DNA from 4 places in the Nonomuraea sp. NPDC049607 genome. Region 2 is predicted to be linked to each of the others. Evidence: riboswitches for the same ligand, from Rfam matches in the RefSeq annotation. Region 2 holds a riboswitch; each other region holds the start of a gene.

Region 1 (4,561 bases), on a different contig from region 2:
TGCTGGCCGTACTGCTGCTGGGCGTAACCCTGCTGCTGGTCGCCGTACTGCTGCTGGCCGGAGGACTGCGGCTGCTGGCCGTAACCCTGCTGGCCCTGCTGGCCGTACTGGGCCTCCTGGCCGTAACCCTGCTGCTGCTGACCGTAGTCGGGCAGCGACTGGGGCTGCTGGCCGTACTGCGGCTGCTGGCCATAACCCTGCTGGCCCGAGGCGGCCTGCTGGCCGTACTGGGCCTCCTGGCCATAGCCGGGCTGGGTGTACTGCTGGCCCGAGGACTGCGGCTGCTGGCCGTAACCCTGCTGCTGGCCGGAGGCGGGCTGCTGGCCGTAACCCTGCTGGCCCTGCTGCCCGTACTGGGCCTCCTGGCCATAGCCCTGCTGCTGCTGACCGTAGTCGGGCAGCGACTGGGGCTGCTGGCCGTACTGCGGCTGCTGGCCATAACCCTGCTGGCCCGAGGCGGCCTGCTGGCCGTACTGGGCCTCCTGGCCATAGCCGGGCTGGGTGTACTGCTGGCCCGAGGACTGCGGCTGCTGGCCGTAGCCCTGCTGCTGGCCATATCCCTGCTGCTGGCCGTACTGGGGCTGCTGGCCGTAGCCCTGCTGCTGGCCGTGCTGCTGTTGCTGACCGTATTGGGGTTGCTGGCCGTAGCCCTGTTGCTGCTGCTGGCCATATGGGGGCTGGCCATAGGCGTCGTCCGCCCGGTAGCCGACCACAGTCACGTCCGGGTCGGGCTCACCGGGGCGACGGCCCTGGTGCTGCCCGTACTCGGGGTTCTCGCCGGATTCGTCCTGTGGATACGGCGGCTGTCCGGTGCTCACCGTGTCACCTCGCTTCGAGTGCGCATGTGGCACGTGTCAGGACACATGCCTGTGCTGCCCAACGTATCGACATAGGTATCAACAATCACCTTTCCAAGTGGTCAAGGTCCGCGTCACCCGATGTCAGATGCAGCAGCATGCGGGTGTTGCCAAGGGTGTTCGGTTTGACGTGTTCCAGATCAAGGAACTCCGCCACACCCTCGTCGTACGAGGCCAGCAACTCGGCGTAGACCTCGGGTGAGACCGGCGTGCCCTGGATGGGGCGGAAACCGTGCCTCGCGAAGAAGTCGACCTCAAAAGTCAGACAGAATACACGTCGCAGCCCCAGATCCTTCGCCTGCCGGACGAGTGCCGAGACGATCCGATGCCCGACCCCCATTCCCCGGCACGCCGGATCGACCGCCACCGTACGGACCTCGGCGAGATCCTCCCAGAGCACGTGAAGCGCGCCGCAGCCGACGACCTCCCCGCTCAGCTCGGCCACCCAGAACTCCTGGACGTCCTCGTACAGCGTGACCGTGGCCTTCTCCAGGAGCCGCGGACCCGCGCCCGCGTAGGTGTCCACGAGACGCCTGATCGCGCGCACGTCGGGCGTGCGGGCACGCCTGACCACGACCGCGGTCTCGGGGACTGCCACTTCGGCCACCTGCTCCATGGCTCTCCAGGGTACAGATCTCATTACGGCTCAGCCCTAAATCCCACGTCTCGGGCATCTCATCACATGCTGTGTCCAGATGAACACGCCCCGACCTGGAGCTTTCCTCCAGTCGTCACCCCCCAGAATGCTGGACAAAAGGTGCAGAAGCCCGCTTCCGTACGGCTACCCACGAGATCACCTTGTGACCCTTCAGTTGTGAAACCTCTACAGACTCGGTAGTTCCGGTTGAGCGCGAACCCGGAGTGCATTAGTGTCCAGCGACGATGTTCTCCGCGTAATGCGCGCGGAAAGACACGCCCAATTCCCGCAAGGGAAGCCGGGGAACCACCGGTGGCGAGCACCTCGCGCCACCACTCGGGGTGAATCCGATCATCTCGGTAGGGCTGCTCCGGCCCGAACCCGTCAGCTAACCCGGCCGGCGTCGATGAGAGGAGCTTGGTTGGTGAAGCGGACGCTCGATCGCGAGGGGAAGCCGGGGGGCAGGCACGCCCGTCCCCGGGAGCAGGCCAGGCGCTCACGTCGCCTCGGCGTCATCGGCGCCGCCGTCGCCGCGATGCTGTTCGCCGTACCCGTCGGTTCCGCCGCCGCCGACCCGAAGCCGTCGCTCTCCGAGCTGGCCGACCAGGTCGAGAAGATGCACGAAGAGATCGAGACGCTGACCGAGGAGTACAACGGGCAGCGCGAACGGCTGAAGTCCGCGCAGAAGGCCAACGACGCCGCCCAGAAGACCCTGGCCACCAGCGAGTCCGACCTGGCCGCCAAGCGCGCCAGGGCCACGCTGCTCGCCCAGAACGCCTACATCACCGGCGGCCTGGACAAGGCCCTGGTCTTCGCCCAGTCCGACGACCCTGAGACCTTCCTCGACCGGGCCGCGACCACGTACGCGCTCGAACAGCAGCAGGGCGAGGAGGTCAACCAGCTCGCCAAGGCCATGGAGGCCGCCGAGCGCGCCAGGTCGGGCGCCAAGACCCGCATCGCCGAGGTCCAGAAGATCGTCAGTGATCTTGAGGGCAAGCGCTCGAAGATCACCAAGCTGGTCGCCAAGGTCGAGAGCAACCTCTACCGGCGGGCCGTCGGCGAGGCCGGCCGCCCCGGCACCCGCGCCGTACGCGTCAACCTGCCGGTCATCGGCAACGGCAAGGCCGCCCAGGCCGCCAAGTGGGCCCTCACCCAGCAGCTCAAGCCGTACGTGTGGGGCGCCGAAGGGCCGCGCTCCTACGACTGCTCCGGCCTGGTGATGGCCGCCTACCAGCGCGTGGGCATCTCGCTCCCCCACTACACCGGCGACCAGTGGACGGCCGGCACGCACATCAGCCGCGACCAGCTCCGCGCCGGCGACCTGGTCTTCTTCTACAGCGACCTGCACCACGTCGGCATCTACATCGGCGGCGGCATGATGGTCCACGCACCGCAGACCGGCGACGTCGTCCGGATCTCCGCGCTCGGCAATCGGCCGTTCGCCGGCGCCGTGCGCATCGCGGACTGACCGGCGATTCACTTCGGAGTTCCGCGCCGTCAGATGAGCTGGCGGCGCGCCGCCCACGCCACGGCCTCGATCGCCGTGGCCACGCCGATGCGGTCGCAGATGCCTCTGAGCCGCCGGCGTACGGTCCGTCCGCTGATATCCAGCCGTCTCCCGACCCGGTCGACGGTCACCCCTCTGGCCAGTTCAGCCAGTAACGCCAAATCCGCGTGGCTCAGCTCAACGCCTTCAGTGAGCACATCCACCGGGAGCCCTCCCCCCAACAGCAGAACTCGGACCTTTCAGTGGAGCAAAGCCGCTCGTCTCGGTGAAGGTAAACGCATCGCGGAAAGGTCGTCAAGCACGACAATCGCCGCCCTTGACCAGTGCTATTGACATGATCACTTATATGTGACGTACTCCGCATATGTCGGCACGCCACGGTCCGCTATGAACGGTCCAAACGATCAATTCGGCGGCCCGGTCCAGCCCCCCATGAGCGCCACCGACCTCCTGGGTTTTGATCCCTCGGATCCGCAATTTGTGCGCGATCCGTACGTCCGATATCGAGAGCTCCGCGCGGCCGGGGCGATCTTCAGAACGCGCGGCGGGCTGCTCGTCACGACCACGTACGAGCTGTGCGCGGCCGTCCTGCGTGACCCGATGTTCGGTCACGGAACGTCCGCCCCCGTGGCGGAAGAGGCAGGTCAGCCCGGCAGGTCGTTCCTGCTCATGGACCCGCCCGATCACACCCGGTTGCGGAACCTTGTCAGCCGCGCGTTCACCCCGCGCATGGTCGAACGGCTCAGGCCGCGGGTCGAGGCGATCACCGCCGACCTGATCGGGCGGTTGCCGGAGGAGACGGAGCTGATTTCCGGCTTCGCCCACCCGCTGCCGGTGATGGTGATCAGCGAGATGCTCGGGGTGCCGCCGGAGGACCACGAGCGCTTCCGCGGATGGAGCGAGGCTCTTGCCCGCGGACTTGACCCGATGCTGACAGACGCTCTCATGTCGGAAACGGAGCGTTCCAGGAACGAGTTCCGCGACTACTTCCGCCGCCTGATCGCCCTGCGCCGCGAGCGTCCCGGTGAGGACCTCCTGAGCGCCCTCGCGCGCGTCGAGGAGTTGACCGAGGCCGAGTTGCTGTCGACCTGCGTGCTGCTGCTCGTGGCCGGCCACGAGACCACCGTCAACCTCATCGCGAACGGCGTGCTGAACCTGCTGCGGCACGGCCTGCTGCACCGCGCCGCCGAGCGGCCGAGGGAGGTGGTCGAGGAGGTGCTGCGCTTCGATCCGCCGGTCCAGCTCACCTCCAGGATCGCGCTGGAGGACAGGGAACTGGGCGGCACGCCGGTGCCCGCCGGCTCGGCCGTGCTCGTGCCGATCGGCGCGGCCAATCGCGATCCGGCCGCGTTCGCCGATCCCGACCGGTTCGACCCGGGCCGCGAGCCCGGCCGGCATCTCGCCTTCGGGCTCGGCCTGCACTTCTGCCTGGGGGCGACGCTGGCCAGGATGGAGGGCGAGATCGCGCTGTCCGCGCTGGCCGTGGCCGCGCCGAAGATGGAGGCCGCCGATCCGGAGCCCCCGTACAAGGAGAACGTGGTGCTGCGCGGGCTGGCCCGG
Region 2 (4,561 bases):
GGCGACCGCTCCCGCGGGCTCGTCCCCCTCCCGGGGCGGGTCGTTCCGCTCGCTCATCTGCCTCCCCTTCACGCGAGCTGCTCTCGTACGTACTCGCGCCACCGTGCCGCCAGTGTCTCGGCGGTCAGCCCCACGGAGGCGAGCGCCTGATCGACGCCGGCCACGCGGGCATCACGGTAGAGCCGTACCAGGGTCCCGTCACCGAACCGGTCTGCGAGGAAGCGACACGCCATCCAGGCCTCCTGGTACGCCCGCGCGAGCCGTCCGGGGTCGGCTGCCGTGGGGGCGAAAGCCGCGGCTCCGGGCAACTCGCTCGGCAGCCGGCCGGCCCGTACTTCGGCGGCGAGTTCGGCGGCGGCCGTCCTGACGGGGAGTCCGGCGTCGCGGTAGGCCACGTAGTCGGCGAATCCTTCGTAGAGCCAGACGGGCAGCCGGTCGGTGCCCGCGGCGACGTGCGTGAGCTCGTGGGTGAGGACGACGTCGCGTCCGGTGGGGGTGAGCCGCGCGAAGGAGCCGGGGACGATGATCACCCTCGGGCCGTCGGCCACCGCGGCCAGCCCGTCCAGCGGGCCCGTGCCCGCCAGCCCGGCCGCCTCGGCGTCGGAGTCCGGTACGACGACCAGCGCGCGTACCGGCCGGCCGAGCAGCGCGGACACCCGCCGACCGGCGAGGTCGGCGCGCCGGGCGAGATCGGCGAGCACGCCGGGCTCGGCGCGATGCCCCACGACCACGGACCGTCCGCCGCGGACCACCTGACCGCCGCCGGCCCACAGATCGCGCGCCCCGGCGGGCAGGACGGCGCCGGGCGGCGCGTCGGCGACCACGAGAACCGCCGCCAGCAGCAGGACGGGCAGGAGCAGACGCGGACCGCGGAGGGACGGACGCACCTGCGAGGACACGGCCCGATGCTAGTCGGCCCGCGGCCCGCACGCCCCCTTCACGAGACCGGGCCCACGCCCTCTCCGCAAGGCGGGACCTGCGGTTCGCAGCAGGAAGCCGGACATGCGACAGGCCCCGGCCCGGACCGGGGAGGGTCCGGGCGGGGCCTGTTGTCACGCGCCGGGACGCACCGCGCCGACGAACGACGACTTCCGCCATCCGCCCAGTTTGTCGATGCGCACCCGTTCGCCGGTCCTCGGCGAATGGATCATCTTGCCGTGGCCGACGTACATGCCGACGTGGCCCAGCCCGTTGAAGAACATCAGGTCGCCCGGCTTGAGCTTCCGCCAGGAGACCTTGTGCCGAATGCGGGCGAACTGGCTGCTCGTCACGCGCGGGAGTCGCACCCCGGCCTTCTTCCAGGCGTACTGGACGAGTCCGGAGCAGTCGAACGCACCAGGACCCGTGGCCCCGTACCGGTACGGGTCGCCGATCTGGTGCTTGGCGACGGCGACGGCCTTGTGGGCCCTCACCTTCTGCCTGGCGGCCTTCGCCGCCTTGGCCGACCTGGCGCTCTTCGCCGCCTTGGCCGACCTGGTGGTGGCCGTCTCGGCGGTGCTGGACACCGCGGTGAGCCTGACGGCCGATTCGCTCACCGTCTGCGCCCCGGCCGGCACGGCATGGAGAACCGCACCTCCGGCCGTCACGGTCATCGTGAGTGCGGCGCCCTTCAGGGCGAGACGGGACAGACGGGGGTTATGCAGGGAGGTAGACAGGATTTCTCCTTGTGTCTTCCACGAACGCCTACCGGGTTAGCTGACGGATTCGGGCCTGGAAGTCGCCCTACGGCGCTGAACGCGCCGATTCACCCCTGATCCCGGGGGATGACGGGATCTTTGGGTCCCCGGCTCCGTGCCTCCTGGCTGCACGGACTCGGCAGGTCGCCACTCGATTGATATGCCTGAATGGGGATATCGGCGGCGACCGACGGATTTTTATGTGGTCCACATCGGGGGTTCCGATGTCGATTCGCGGCTCGCATGGCTTGCCGACCGCGACGCCAGAAACTACGCCGAGGGGTCAAGAAAGTGCAAAGGGGGAGTCAGGTTGTAAAGATCAAATAAAGGCACGAGTAAGGGACGAAACCCCTGCTGGAGCCACAGGCTCCGTTACCTAAATGTGACCCTTCTCACACTTCCTGACGCAGGCGCTTGTCAGGGCCCTTTGACACCTTTTGTCCCCTTCGTCCCACCGGCGGGCCGAGCGGGCACGCCGGTGGTCCCTGCGGCCTGCGAGACGGGCGGCCGAGGGCGAGTGTCGGGAGGAGTCCCGGTGGACCGGAGGTCAGGGGCGGATGGCTCCGACCAGCGGGCGGCGGTAGTCCGAGAGCCGGACGACCTTCACGACGTCGCCCGTCTGCGGCGCGTGGACGATCTTGCCCCCGCCCGCGTAGATGCTGACGTGCCCCAGCCCCTCGCTGAAGATGAGGTCCCCGGGCTGGAGGTCCTTGATGTCCACCTTGCGTCCGGAGCCCCAGGCCCACTGCTGCCACGTCGTACGCGGCAACGAGACGCCGGCCGCGCGCCAGGCGGCCTGGGTCAGCCCTGAGCAGTCGTAGCCGCGCGGGCCCGTGCCCCCGAAGATGTACGGCTTGCCGACCTGGGCGAAGGCGAAGCGCAGAACGGCGGCCGCGTTGCCCGAGGCGGGACCGGTGTACTTGATGCCGGTGCTGTTGGGGTTGCCCGGGTTGTAGGCCCCCAGCTTGTCCAGGAGCTTCTTCTGCTCGCCGACCAGCTTCAGGACCTCGGCGCGCTCCTTCTGGACCGCGTCCCGCTCCTTGTCGGCGTCCGCCAGGGCGGTCTCGGCGTTGTCGCGCTCGACCTTGAGCCCCTTGTTCTCGCGGTCGAAGGCGGCCAGCTTCTCCAGCCGCTCGCGCGAGAGCTGCCCGGCCATGGCCATCCCGGCCAGCAGGTTCTCGGGGTCGTCCGCGCCCATCAAGCCCGGCAGGGACGCGACGTCCCCGCCCAGCTTGTACGAGTCCACCGCCGCCCTGATGATGTCGGCCCGCAGGTCGGCGACCGTCTGCAGCTTCTGCTTGTAGCGGTCGTTCAGCTTGGTGTAGGCGTTCTTGGCCTTCTTGTACTCCTCGGTCGCCGTGTTGTACCGGTCGACGACCTTGTCGGCCTTGTCGTTCAGCTTCTCCAGCTTGGCCTTGGCCTGCTTGAGAGTGGGCTTGGGATCAGCGAGCGCCGCACCCATCGGGACCGTCATCAGCCCGATCGCGAGACCCGCCGCCAACGTGACCCGGCCAAACCTCACAGCGTCGCCTCCCAGGGATTACACCTGGGGCGAAATAGTACAGAAGTGGCGAGTGGGGTCTCGCCAATAGTGCTAATTCGTAACTTATGCGCGGCCCAACCGGCGCAGCAGCAGACCCGACGGAACGGGTCTGGCGCCCATCCGGCGGACGGACTCGGCCACCTCCCGGTCGGAGGAGACGACGGCGATGGCCCGGCCGGGCGGCTCGGCGCGGACGAGCCGGCGGATGAGGTCGTCGGCGATCTCCCCCGGCGCGCTGAACAGCACCCGCACCCCGCGCGGCGCCACCACCTGCACGGGCGCGTTGAGCTCTGCACCGTCGAAGACCACCGTCACCTCGACGCGGGTCTGCGCGACCAGGCCGCCGAGGCCGGTCATCAGCCGGTTGCGCTGGTCGGCGAGGGTGAACGTGCCGTAGCCGGTCTTGGTGACGTTGTAGCCGTCGATGATCAGATGGACCTGCGGCAGCGCCAGGAGCTGGTCGAGGAGCTGCGGGTCGTCGTCGGCCAGGGCCCGCGCCGGCACGCCGCGCACCCCGGGACGCTCGCCGGTGCTGGCCGCGACCGAGTCGGCGGGCTTGCTGATCGTGGTGGGCAGCGCCAGCTCCCTGCGCAGCCCGGCCGAGGCGTCCTGGAGCGCGTCGAGCAGCACCCTGATGCGGGCGTCCTCGATGCTGCGGCCCTCGCGGGCGGCCCGGCGGGAGGCTTCGAGCTGCCTCTCCACGTCGGCCAGCCGCTCGCGCAGGCGGCGCAGCTCGGCCTCGCCCGCGTTGCCGGCCGTGGAGGCGGCGTGCCGGGCGTCGTCGGCGGCCTGCTCCATCTCCTCGGCCCTGCGGCCGGCGGCCTTGGCCCGCTCGCGGGCGTCGTGGAGCTTGCGCCGCAGGTCGGAGTTCTCGGCGCGGGCCGCCTTGATCTGCTCGCGCAGCCGGTCGGCCTCCTCCTTGGCGGCGGTCTTCTGCGCGGCGAGCTGCTCGCGCAGCCGGGTCACCGCCTCCTCGCGCTCGGAGCCCTCGGCCGCCACCGCGGACTGCTCCAGGTCGGCGCGGGCGGTTTCGATCATCTCCGCCCAGCCGGGCGGCCTGGTGAGATAAGCTGCGGCCGCCACCAGCACGGGGTCGGCGGCGGGCGGCACGCTCCCCTCGGCCAGGGCGGCGACCAGCTCGGGCCATCCGGCGGCGACGGACTCGGCGACCAGTTCGCGGAACTTCTTGTCGTTCTCCAGTTGCGCGGCGATCGGCGCGCTGCCCAGCTTGGCGCGTTTGCGCGGGTCGAACTTGGCGATGCCGCGCAGCGGCGGCGGCACGGAGACCGCGGGCATGGTGCCGAGAACCTGCGCCGCCAGGTCGACGACGTTGAGGCGCACC
Region 3 (4,561 bases), on a different contig from region 2:
CCGTCATCGGCACATGACACCAGCCGCCGCCCGGGGTCCGCAAGCCTCGGTCAGGGCTCCCACGTGCCCAGGCGCCGGCGCATGGCCCGCTCCCGCTCGACGTCCACCGGGTCGGACGAGGCCGCGTCCGGCGCGTCGGAGGCGTCGTAGACCCGCCACACGTCCAGCGCGATCCCGTCGCAGCCCTCGGGGACGGGCACGCGCAGGGCCCACTCGACGGCCTCCTCCCTGGACTTCACCTGGATCAGCCAGAACCCCGCGATCAGCTCCTTGGCCTCGGCGAACGGGCCGTCGATCACCTTCGCGCGGCCGCCGCTGTAGGCGATCTGCGCGCCCTGCGAGCTCGGGTAGAGGCCCTCGGCGGCCAGCAGCACCCCCGCCCTGGTCAGCGCCTCGTTGTAGGCGTGCATGTTGTCGACGACCTCCTGGCTGGGCACCGCCCCCGCCTCGGTCTCCGCGCTGGCCTTGCCGACGATCATGAACTTCACTCTGCCGTCCCTTCCGCCCGCGATCGCGCCGCGGAGCCGGTCTCACCCGAGCGTCGAACGGGCGCCCGCCGGATCGACACGCGGGGGCGGATCGTTCGTTGTCCAGGGCACGGTACCGGTCGTGCGACCGCGTGGCCGATGTGCCATCCTCGGCCCATGCCCCAACCCGCAGCAGCCGGCCTCCCCGCCAACCGGGCCCTCTGGGACGAGCGCGCCCGCGTCCACGGCTCCACGCCCGCCGACAGGTTCTACGACGTGGACGCCTTCCTCGCCGGCCGGCAGACCCTCTACGCGCTCGAACGCCGCCTGGCCGGCGACGTCGCCGGGAAGGACCTGCTCCACCTGCAGTGCCACTTCGGCATGGACACGCTGAGCTGGGCGCGGCTCGGAGCGCGGGTGACCGGCGTCGACTTCTCCCCGGTGGCGGTCGCGCGCGCCCGCGACCTGGCGGCCGAGGCCGGGCTGGCGGCCACGTTCGTGGAGGCCGACACGCAGCGGCTGCCCGAGTCGCTGGCCGGGGGCTTCGACCTGGCCGTGGCCACGTACGGCGTGTTGTGCTGGATCGGCGACCTGGCCGCCTGGATGCGCGGCGCGGCCATGGCGCTGCGGCCCGGCGGGCGGCTGGTGCTGGTCGACCTGCATCCGGCCTACCAGACGGTGGCCTCGCTCGACCCGCTGGTGGCCGACTGGCCCTACGGCGGCGGCCAGGCCCACCGCGAGACGGTGACCGGCACGTACGCCGACGCCGGCGTGGTGACCGAGGCCCAGGAGACCGTCCAGTACCCGTACTCGGTGGGCGAGATCGTCACGGCGGCGGCGCGCGCCGGGCTCACGGTGGCCGAGCTGGGCGAGCACGTCGCCGTCGAGCTGGACCCGCGCGGGCTGCTGACCGAGGGCGAGGACGGCCGCTACCGGCTGCCGTTCGGGGACTCGCACCTGCCGGTGCTGTACTCGCTGGTGGCGGTCCGGCCCTGAGACGCGGCGAGCGCGCGTCCCTCGTGCGGGACGCGCGCTCGAAGCCGCGCTCGAAGCAGGGGAGGTCAGCCCGCGTACTGCGGGTAGCCGTAGCCGACGACCTGCGACTTCGGCCGGACACGCTCCTCCACCTTGCCGTTGCCGGTGTTGCCCTCGACCGTGGAGATCGTGCCGTTGCCGTTGTCCTTGACGACGAAGCCGACGTGCTGGATGGCGTCCAGGCTCTTGCTGCCGCCCCAGGAGAAGAAGACGACGGCGCCGGGCTTGGCCTCGGTGCCCCAGCGCTTGTTGGCGGCGAACCACTTGGCGTGGGCCACGGTCCAGGCGTCCCAGCCGACCTGCGGGCGGGCGCCGGTCTGCTCGCCGACCCAGGAGACGAACATCGAGCACCAGGCGGCGTTCACGTAGTCCTGGCGGCTGCCGCCGTCGCGGGCGACGGTCTCGGCGGCGCGCTGGGAGTCGGCGTACCACTTCTGGAACTTGGTGCCGCCGCCGTAGGCGTTCTCGGAGATGCCGACCTGGGCCTTGGCCACGGCCAGGACCTGTGCGGCGGTGACGTTGACCTGGGTCTCCCCGGCCCTGCCGGCCTGGGCGGCGGCCTGCGGCGCGACGGCCGAGTGGCCGGTGGAGGCGGCCGGGTCGACGCTGTCGGCGCCGGCGGCGGTGGCGTGGGCGCCGATCGCGGTGGCGATGATGGTCGCGCCGAGCGCGGCGCGGAGGTGGTTGATCTTCGGGGCACGGATGGGACGGTGCTTGGCCATCGAGGGCATTACTCCTTGCTTCCATGCCGCTTACCGGGTTAGCTGACGGGTTCGGACGTGGAAGCTGCCCTACGGCACCGAAGTGCCGATTCACCCCAAAGGACGTGGGTCCCCGGTTCCGCCCGGAGGCGGATTCAGCGGTCACAGGACGATCCTGTGAAATGTCTTGCGATGGTTGGACAAAGCCGGACAAACCGGACGTCTGCCGCGAGATGCCCCACAAGGTAATACATCGGGCAAGAAGAAGGCAAGTGCCTAAAGGCGCAGCTAGGAGAGTTGCCCCCGCGCGTCGGCCAGAAGCCCCATCATGGCAAGGGATTCGTCAAGCGGCATGACGGCGCTCTCGGTCCGGCCCTCGGCCGTGGCGGCGCGCACCTCGCGCAGCTCCCCGGCGTACCCGTTGTCGGCCGGGTCGAGCACCAGCTCCTCCGTCTCCATCGACGGCCCCGACAGCAGCACCCGCTGCGGCGCCCAGAACGGCGCCAGGATGTCGGCCCGCATCGACGTGCCCACCACGCTCGCGTCGTTGGCGTGATGGGCGAGCAGGGACACGTCCACCAGCGCCCGCCGTCCGTCCGGGTAGAGCAGCACCCCGCCCGCCTCCGCGTCGACCCCGCTCGGCGCCAGCGAGCCGGTGATCCGCAGCTCACGCGGCATGCCGAGCAGGAGCTGCGCCAGCCCGAACGGGTAGATCCCCAGGTCGAGCAGGGCCCCGCCGCCCAGCTCCGGCGCCCACAGCCGATGGGCGGGGTCGTAGGGCAGCGCGAACCCGAACGAGGCCCGCACCGAGCGGATCTCCCCGAAACGCGGATCGGCCGCCACCCGCTGGATGAGCGGGTTGAACCGCATCCACATGGCCTCCATGAGGAAGACCCCGGCCGCGCGGGCCAGCGCCACCATGCGCTCGGCGTCGGCCACGCTGGCCGCCAGCGGCTTCTCGCACAGCACGGACTTGCCCGCCGCGATGGCCGCCTCGGCCACCTCCAGGTGCTGGGCGTGCGGCGTGGCCACGTAGACCGCGTCGACGGCCGGATCGGCGCACAGGGCCTCGTAGGAGCCGTAGGCCGACTCCGCGCCCAGCTCGTCGGCCAGGGCCCGCGCCCTGACCAGGCTCCGCGAGCCGACGGCGGCCACCCGCATGCCGGGCTCGGCCACGATGGCCGCCCCCACGGTACGCGCGATGCCGCCGGTCGCCGCTATTCCCCAGGTGAAATGTCGCACGCCCGAGATCGTAGAGCGCTCAGGTCAGGTTGAACGAGTCGGGGTCGGGCCCGATGCGCCGCCCAGAGTTCATCGCGCCGATGGCCACCAGGTCCTCGGAGTCGAGGATGAAGTCGAACACGTCGATGTTCTCCTCGATCCGCGCCGGGGTGACCGACTTGGGGATCACCACGTTGCCGAGCTGGAGATGCCAGCGGAGCACGATCTGCGCGGGCGTCTTGCCGTACTTCTCCGACAGCACGCGCAGCGCCGGGTCGGCCAGCAGCCCCTTGCCCTGCCCGAGCGGGCTCCACGCCTCGGTCAGGATGCCGTTGGCCTCGTGGAAGGCCCGCATCTCGCGCTGCTGGAAGTACGGGTGCAGCTCGATCTGATTGATCGAGGGCGTGATGTCGGTCTCGTCCATCAGCCGGGTCAGGGTGGCGACCGTGAAGTTGGAGACCCCGATGGCCTTGGCCCGGCCGTCACGGTAGATCTTCTCCAGCGCCCGCCAGGCCTGCACGTACTTGTCCTGCTCCGGAACCGGCCAGTGGATCAGGAAAAGATCTACGTAGTCGAGGCCCAGGCGGGCCAGGCTCTCGTCGAAGGCCTGCTCGGCCCGCCCGTGGTCGCCGTTCCACAGCTTGGTGGTGACGAACACCTTCTCCCGTGGCACCCCGGCGGCGCGCACGGCCCGGCCGACGCCCTCCTCGTTCTCGTAGGCGGCGGCGGTGTCGACATGCCGGTATCCGGCGCGCAGCGCGGTCGTCACGGCGTGCTCGGCGTCGTCGGCAGAGACCTGCCAGACGCCGAAGCCGAGCTGTGGTATCTGCACACCGTCGGTGTTGAGCATCAGCGAGTTCATACCCTCCATTGTTCACGTGTCGTTTCTTGCGGCTTAAGCAGGCCGGGTTAGCTTGTGACGGGTCGTGCAAGGCGCTCCACCGGCTGGGGGAAACAGAGTGGTCAGACAGGCGTCGGCCTGGGTGGAGTCTCCGCTCCAGATGCTGTGCGCCGTCGAGGCCCACCACGCCGGGCTGCTCGGCCCGGACACCGTGGTCGTGCCGCGCGCCGGCCTGCGCCCGCTGCGCGCCACCCGCAAGGAGCTGCGCCGCCTCGACCTGCCTCCAGGCCTGGTGC
Region 4 (4,561 bases), on a different contig from region 2:
ACGCGTACGCAGCAGCGGCGGCGTCCGGGTGGCCGACCTCGTGCGCGAGCTCGGCGTCTCGGACATGACGATACGCCGTGACCTTGAGGTGCTGGCCGAGCGCGGGCTGCTGGAGAAGGTCCACGGCGGCGCGACGGCCCTCGGCCCCGGTTCGACCGAGGAGCCCGGCTTCACCGCCAAGTCCGCCCGCCAGCAGCAGGAGAAGGAGGCCATCGCGCGGCACGCGGCCACCCTCGTCCGGCCGGGCACCGCCGTCGCGCTCTCCGCCGGCACCACCACGTGGGCGCTGGCCCACCATCTGGTCGCCGTGCCCGAGCTGACCGTGATCACCAACTCGATCCCCGTCGCCGAGGTCTTCCACCGCAACCCGCGCGCCGACCGCACGGTCGTGCTGACCGGCGGCGTGCGCACACCCTCCGACGCGCTCGTCGGCCCCGTGGCGGTGGCGGCGATCCGCCGGCTGCACGTGGACACGCTCTTCCTCGGGGTGCACGGCATGAGCCTGCGCGCCGGGTTCACCACGCCCAACCTCCTGGAGTCCGAGACCGACAGGGAGCTGGTGGCCGCGGCGCACCGGCTGGTGGTCCCCGCCGACCACACCAAGTGGAACACGGTCGGCATCAGCACGATCGCCGAGCTGACCGAGGCCGACGTGGTCATCAGCGACGCGGGGCTGCCCGAGGAAGCACGCACCGAGCTGGCCGAACGGGCCGGAGAACTGATCATCGCGGAGGGCACGCCTTGAAGCGCACCATCACCCACCTGGCAGACGGCCGAGAGCTGATCTACTTCGACCGGCGCGACGACGCCGACCGGAGCGCGATCGACCGGCGTCCGCTCGACCCGCGGCCGGTGGCCTCCGAGCTGCGCTACGACCCGCTGACCGAGGAGTGGATCGCGATCGCCGGTCACCGGCAGACGCGCACGTTCCTGCCGCCGGCCGACGAGTGCCCGTTGTGCCCGTCGTCCGGGACGCGGGCGTCGGAGATCCCGGCCCATGACTATGACGTGGTGGTGTTCGAGAACCGCTTCCCCTCTTTCTCCGGAAATTTTGGGACTTATGGGGATGTCGGCGGGTTGAGTGAGGTGCGTCCGGGGGTCGGGCGGTGTGAGGTGGTGTGCTTCACCTCCGACCACACCTCCTCCTTCTCCAAGCTCTCCAACGCCCAGGTCAGGCTGGTCATGGAGGCGTGGGCCGACCGCACGGCCGAGCTGTCCGGCATGGAGGGCGTCGAGCAGGTGTTCTGCTTCGAGAACAGGGGCGAGGAGATCGGCATCACGCTCCCGCATCCGCACGGGCAGATCTACGCCTACCCCTACGTGACCCCGCGCACCAAGCTCCAGCTCGGGGCGGCCTCGCGGTACACGGGCGGCAACCTGTTCGCCGACGTGCTGGCCGCCGAACGGGCCGCCGGCACGCGGGTGGTCGCCTCCAACAAGCTGTGGACGGCGTTCGTCCCGGCCGCCGCGCGCTGGCCGTTCGAGGTGCACGTGTATCCGCACCGGCAGGTGCCCGACCTGGCGGCGCTGTCGGAGGAGGAGCGGGCCGCGTTCGCGCCGCTGTACACCTCGGTGCTGCGGGCGCTGGACGCGCTGTTCGGGGTGGCGATGCCGTACATCTCGGCCTGGCACCAGGCGCCGGTGCGGTACGGCCGCGAGCTGGCCTACCTGCACCTGGAGCTGTTCAGCATCAGGCGGGCGCCCGGCAAGCTGAAGTACCTGGCGGGCTCGGAGTCGGCCATGGGCGCCTTCGTCAACGACGTGCTGCCGGAGGAGGCGGCACGCATGCTGCGATCACGAATCGATCACTAATTGATTTCTCCTTAAAGTCGCATGACTCGTGATCTACCACTAATATCCCGTTAGACATCGGCCAAAACGGTCGTTGTACGCCTAATCCCGGGCGTGTTGCCCGGGAGCCGGGGACCCATCGCATCCGGGGTGAATCCGCGCAAGTGGTAGGGACTGCTCCCGTGCCCGAACCCGTCAGCTAACCCGGCCGGCAGAGGGAGAGGAACACCCACGTGGCGGCTTCGACCCCCGCGAGTCTTGCCATCGGCCTCATCACCGCCACCGCGCTGCTCATCCATCCGGCCGCCGCCTCGGCCGCGCCCAAGCCGTCCGAGGCCGAGCTGCGGGCCCAGCTCAAGCAGCTCAACAGCAAGGTGGACAAGCTCATCGAGACGTACAACCTCAAGCGGGTCGAGCTGGCCAAGGCCCAGCAGGCCGCCACGGCGGCACAGCAGCGGCTCACCGCCGCCGAGCAGGCGGTGGCCACGGCCGAGCAGCGGGTCGCCGAGATCGCCCGGATGCGCTACCAGAACCGCGACGCCTCCCTGCCCGGCTTCATGCTGACCCCGGACGGCAACAACGTGGCCATGCTCGAACAGCTCACCGCCGAGCAGCAGGCCGTCGTCAACAGCGTGGCCAAGGCCCGCGACGACCAGAAGAAGGCCGCCGCTGCCGCCACCGCGCTCGCGGCCGAGCTCAAGGCGGGCACGGCGGAGGTGGCCGAGCAGCGCGACGACGCCCAGGACGTCATCGACGACATCAAGAAGAAGCTCCAGGACCTCGTGCCGTTCGGGCCGGGCAAGAAGTCCGACGGCAGCTGGGCGCCCGAGCTGCCGTCCGGCTCGGACAACATCACGCCGCGCACCCGGCTGATGCGCGCGCAGGTGCAGAAGAGCTTCTCGCTGCCGTACGAGGTGGGCTGCTTCCGGTCCGGCTCCAGCGGCGAGCACCCGCTCGGCCGGGCCTGCGACTTCATGATGAGCACGGGCGGCACCATGCCGAGCGCCGTCAACAACGCCCTGGGCGACCGCCTGGCCGCCTGGGCGCTGCAGAACAAGGCCAAGCTCGGCGTCAAGTACGTGATCTGGAAGCAGCGCATCAACCAGGGCTCGGGCTGGCGCGCGATGTCCGACCGCGGCAGCATCACCGAGAACCACTACGACCACGTGCACATCTCGATGAACTAGCCGACGTCCTGTTCGCGTGACCACCTGACAGCCTTGCCGGCCCGGGCTGTCGGTGGTTCAGCCCCGGAACTTGTCCGTCGCGGCGGTCAGCAGGTCGATCATCTCCAGCCCGCCGTGTCCCTCCCCCACCACGTGCAGCTCGCTCCCGGGCCACGCCTTGTGCAGCTCCCAGGCCGTCACCAAGGGCCCGCTGACGTCGTACTTCCCGTGGATGAGCACCCCGGGCACCCCCGCCAGCCGCGTAACCCCGCGAACGAGATCGCTCTCCCCGAGAAAACACCCGTTCCCCCAGTAGTGCGTCACCAGCCGGGCGAACGTCATCCGGAACACCGGGTCCTGATATCTCCGGCTCGGCTGGAACTCCGGGTCGAGGCTCACATGCGTGTCCTCCCACGCACACCACTCGATCGCCGCCCGCTCCCGCCGCTCGGGGTCGGCCAGCGCCTTCGCGTAGCCCGCCGCCAGGTTCCCGCCCCGGTCCTCCTCCGGCAGGAAGTCGCGGAACCGCTCCCACTCCCGGGGGAAGATCCGCCCGACGTCCCGGGTGATCCACTCGATCTCCCAGGGCCGCCCGGCGGTGACCGCGAACAGGATCACCTCGCTCACCCGCTCCGGATACCGCTCGGCGTAGGCCAGCGACAGCGTCGACCCCCAGGACGCCCCCACGAGCTGCCACCGCTCGATGCCGAGATGCTCCCGCAGCCGCTCCATGTCGGCGACGAGATGCGCCGTGGTGTTGACCGACAGATCGGTTTCCGGCTCCCCGGCATCAGGCGTGCTCTTCCCGCAGCCACGCTGATGAAAGACGACGATCCGGTACGCCTCGGGATCGTGGTACCGCCGCCACCCCGGGGACGCGCCCCCGCCCGGCCCGCCGTGCACGATCACCGCCGGCTTGCCATGCGGATTCCCGCTGACCTCCCAGTAGACGAGGTTGCCGTCACCCACGTCCAACATGCCCTGCTCGTAGGGCTCAATCGAGGAATACATAAGCGCTAATATATCTACATGCCCCAGAGTCTCGGCACCCTGATGCGCACCTTCCACGAGCGCACCGACGGCGCGATCGCCCGGCTGTACGCCGACCTCGGGCTCCCCGACTACCGCCCCCGTTACTCCCCCGTCGTCCGCGCCCTGGTCGAGACCGGCCCCATGACCATCCGCGACCTGGCCGCCGCCATCGGCGTCACCCACTCCGCCGCCAGCCAGACCGTCACCCAGATGCGCCGCGCCGGCTACCTCGACCTCCGCCCCGGCCCCAACGACGCCCGCCAGCGCATCGTGCACCTCACCGGACGATGCCGCGACGCGCTCCCTCTCATCGAGGCCGAATGGCAGGCCACCGCCCTCGCCATCGCCGCCCTGGACGCCGAGCTCCCCGTCCCGCTGGCCGACGTCCTCGCCTCCGCCCTCCAGGCCCTCGACGCCCACCCCTTCCGCGACCGCCTTCTCGCGACCGCGCCGCTGGCCGCGTACGGCGATCGGCGCGGTCCCGGGGGCAGGGACTGACCCTGCTCTCTCACGCCAGGTCGAGCACCGCCTTGCCGTGCACGCGGCGTTCGAGGAGGGCGGTCACGGCCTCG

What was found. Region 2 has a riboswitch for cyclic di-AMP ahead of AB0J97_RS21785 (C40 family peptidase). Riboswitches for the same ligand answer to the same signal wherever they lie in the genome.
Region 1: linked by a shared signal. The riboswitch ahead of AB0J97_RS03900 (NlpC/P60 family protein) and the one ahead of AB0J97_RS21785 (C40 family peptidase) in region 2 are both predicted to bind cyclic di-AMP.
Region 3: linked by a shared signal. The riboswitch ahead of AB0J97_RS29820 (CHAP domain-containing protein) and the one ahead of AB0J97_RS21785 (C40 family peptidase) in region 2 are both predicted to bind cyclic di-AMP.
Region 4: linked by a shared signal. The riboswitch ahead of AB0J97_RS50545 (hypothetical protein) and the one ahead of AB0J97_RS21785 (C40 family peptidase) in region 2 are both predicted to bind cyclic di-AMP.

What each region holds. Positions count from the first base shown of each region.
Region 1 covers NZ_JBFAOV010000001.1:792,012-796,572, reverse strand. Annotated here, with positions in the region: gene AB0J97_RS03910 (hypothetical protein) at 1-893, shown strand, start outside; gene AB0J97_RS03905 (amino-acid N-acetyltransferase) at 904-1,473, opposite strand; cyclic di-AMP (ydaO/yuaA leader) riboswitch at 1,761-1,912, shown strand; gene AB0J97_RS03900 (NlpC/P60 family protein) at 1,919-2,962, shown strand; gene AB0J97_RS03895 (LuxR C-terminal-related transcriptional regulator) at 2,992-3,204, opposite strand; gene AB0J97_RS03890 (cytochrome P450) at 3,482-4,561, shown strand, end outside.
Region 2 covers NZ_JBFAOV010000010.1:186,473-191,033, forward strand. Annotated here, with positions in the region: gene AB0J97_RS21775 (M48 family metalloprotease) at 1-57, opposite strand, end outside; gene AB0J97_RS21780 (hypothetical protein) at 69-899, opposite strand; gene AB0J97_RS21785 (C40 family peptidase) at 1,053-1,535, opposite strand; cyclic di-AMP (ydaO/yuaA leader) riboswitch at 1,666-1,828, opposite strand; gene AB0J97_RS21790 (NlpC/P60 family protein) at 2,224-3,150, opposite strand; gene AB0J97_RS21795 (NYN domain-containing protein) at 3,283-4,561, opposite strand, start outside.
Region 3 covers NZ_JBFAOV010000017.1:81,980-86,540, reverse strand. Annotated here, with positions in the region: gene AB0J97_RS29835 (RNA polymerase sigma factor) at 1-7, opposite strand, end outside; gene AB0J97_RS29830 (YciI family protein) at 51-479, opposite strand; gene AB0J97_RS29825 (class I SAM-dependent methyltransferase) at 645-1,463, shown strand; gene AB0J97_RS29820 (CHAP domain-containing protein) at 1,529-2,224, opposite strand; cyclic di-AMP (ydaO/yuaA leader) riboswitch at 2,237-2,374, opposite strand; gene AB0J97_RS29815 (Gfo/Idh/MocA family oxidoreductase) at 2,492-3,445, opposite strand; gene AB0J97_RS29810 (aldo/keto reductase) at 3,465-4,286, opposite strand; gene AB0J97_RS29805 (hypothetical protein) at 4,408-4,561, shown strand, end outside.
Region 4 covers NZ_JBFAOV010000073.1:13,772-18,332, forward strand. Annotated here, with positions in the region: gene AB0J97_RS50535 (DeoR/GlpR family DNA-binding transcription regulator) at 1-745, shown strand, start outside; gene galT (galactose-1-phosphate uridylyltransferase) at 742-1,812, shown strand; cyclic di-AMP (ydaO/yuaA leader) riboswitch at 1,881-2,019, shown strand; gene AB0J97_RS50545 (hypothetical protein) at 2,025-2,978, shown strand; gene pip (prolyl aminopeptidase) at 3,036-3,968, opposite strand; gene AB0J97_RS50555 (MarR family transcriptional regulator) at 3,987-4,487, shown strand; gene AB0J97_RS50560 (zinc-binding dehydrogenase) at 4,498-4,561, opposite strand, start outside.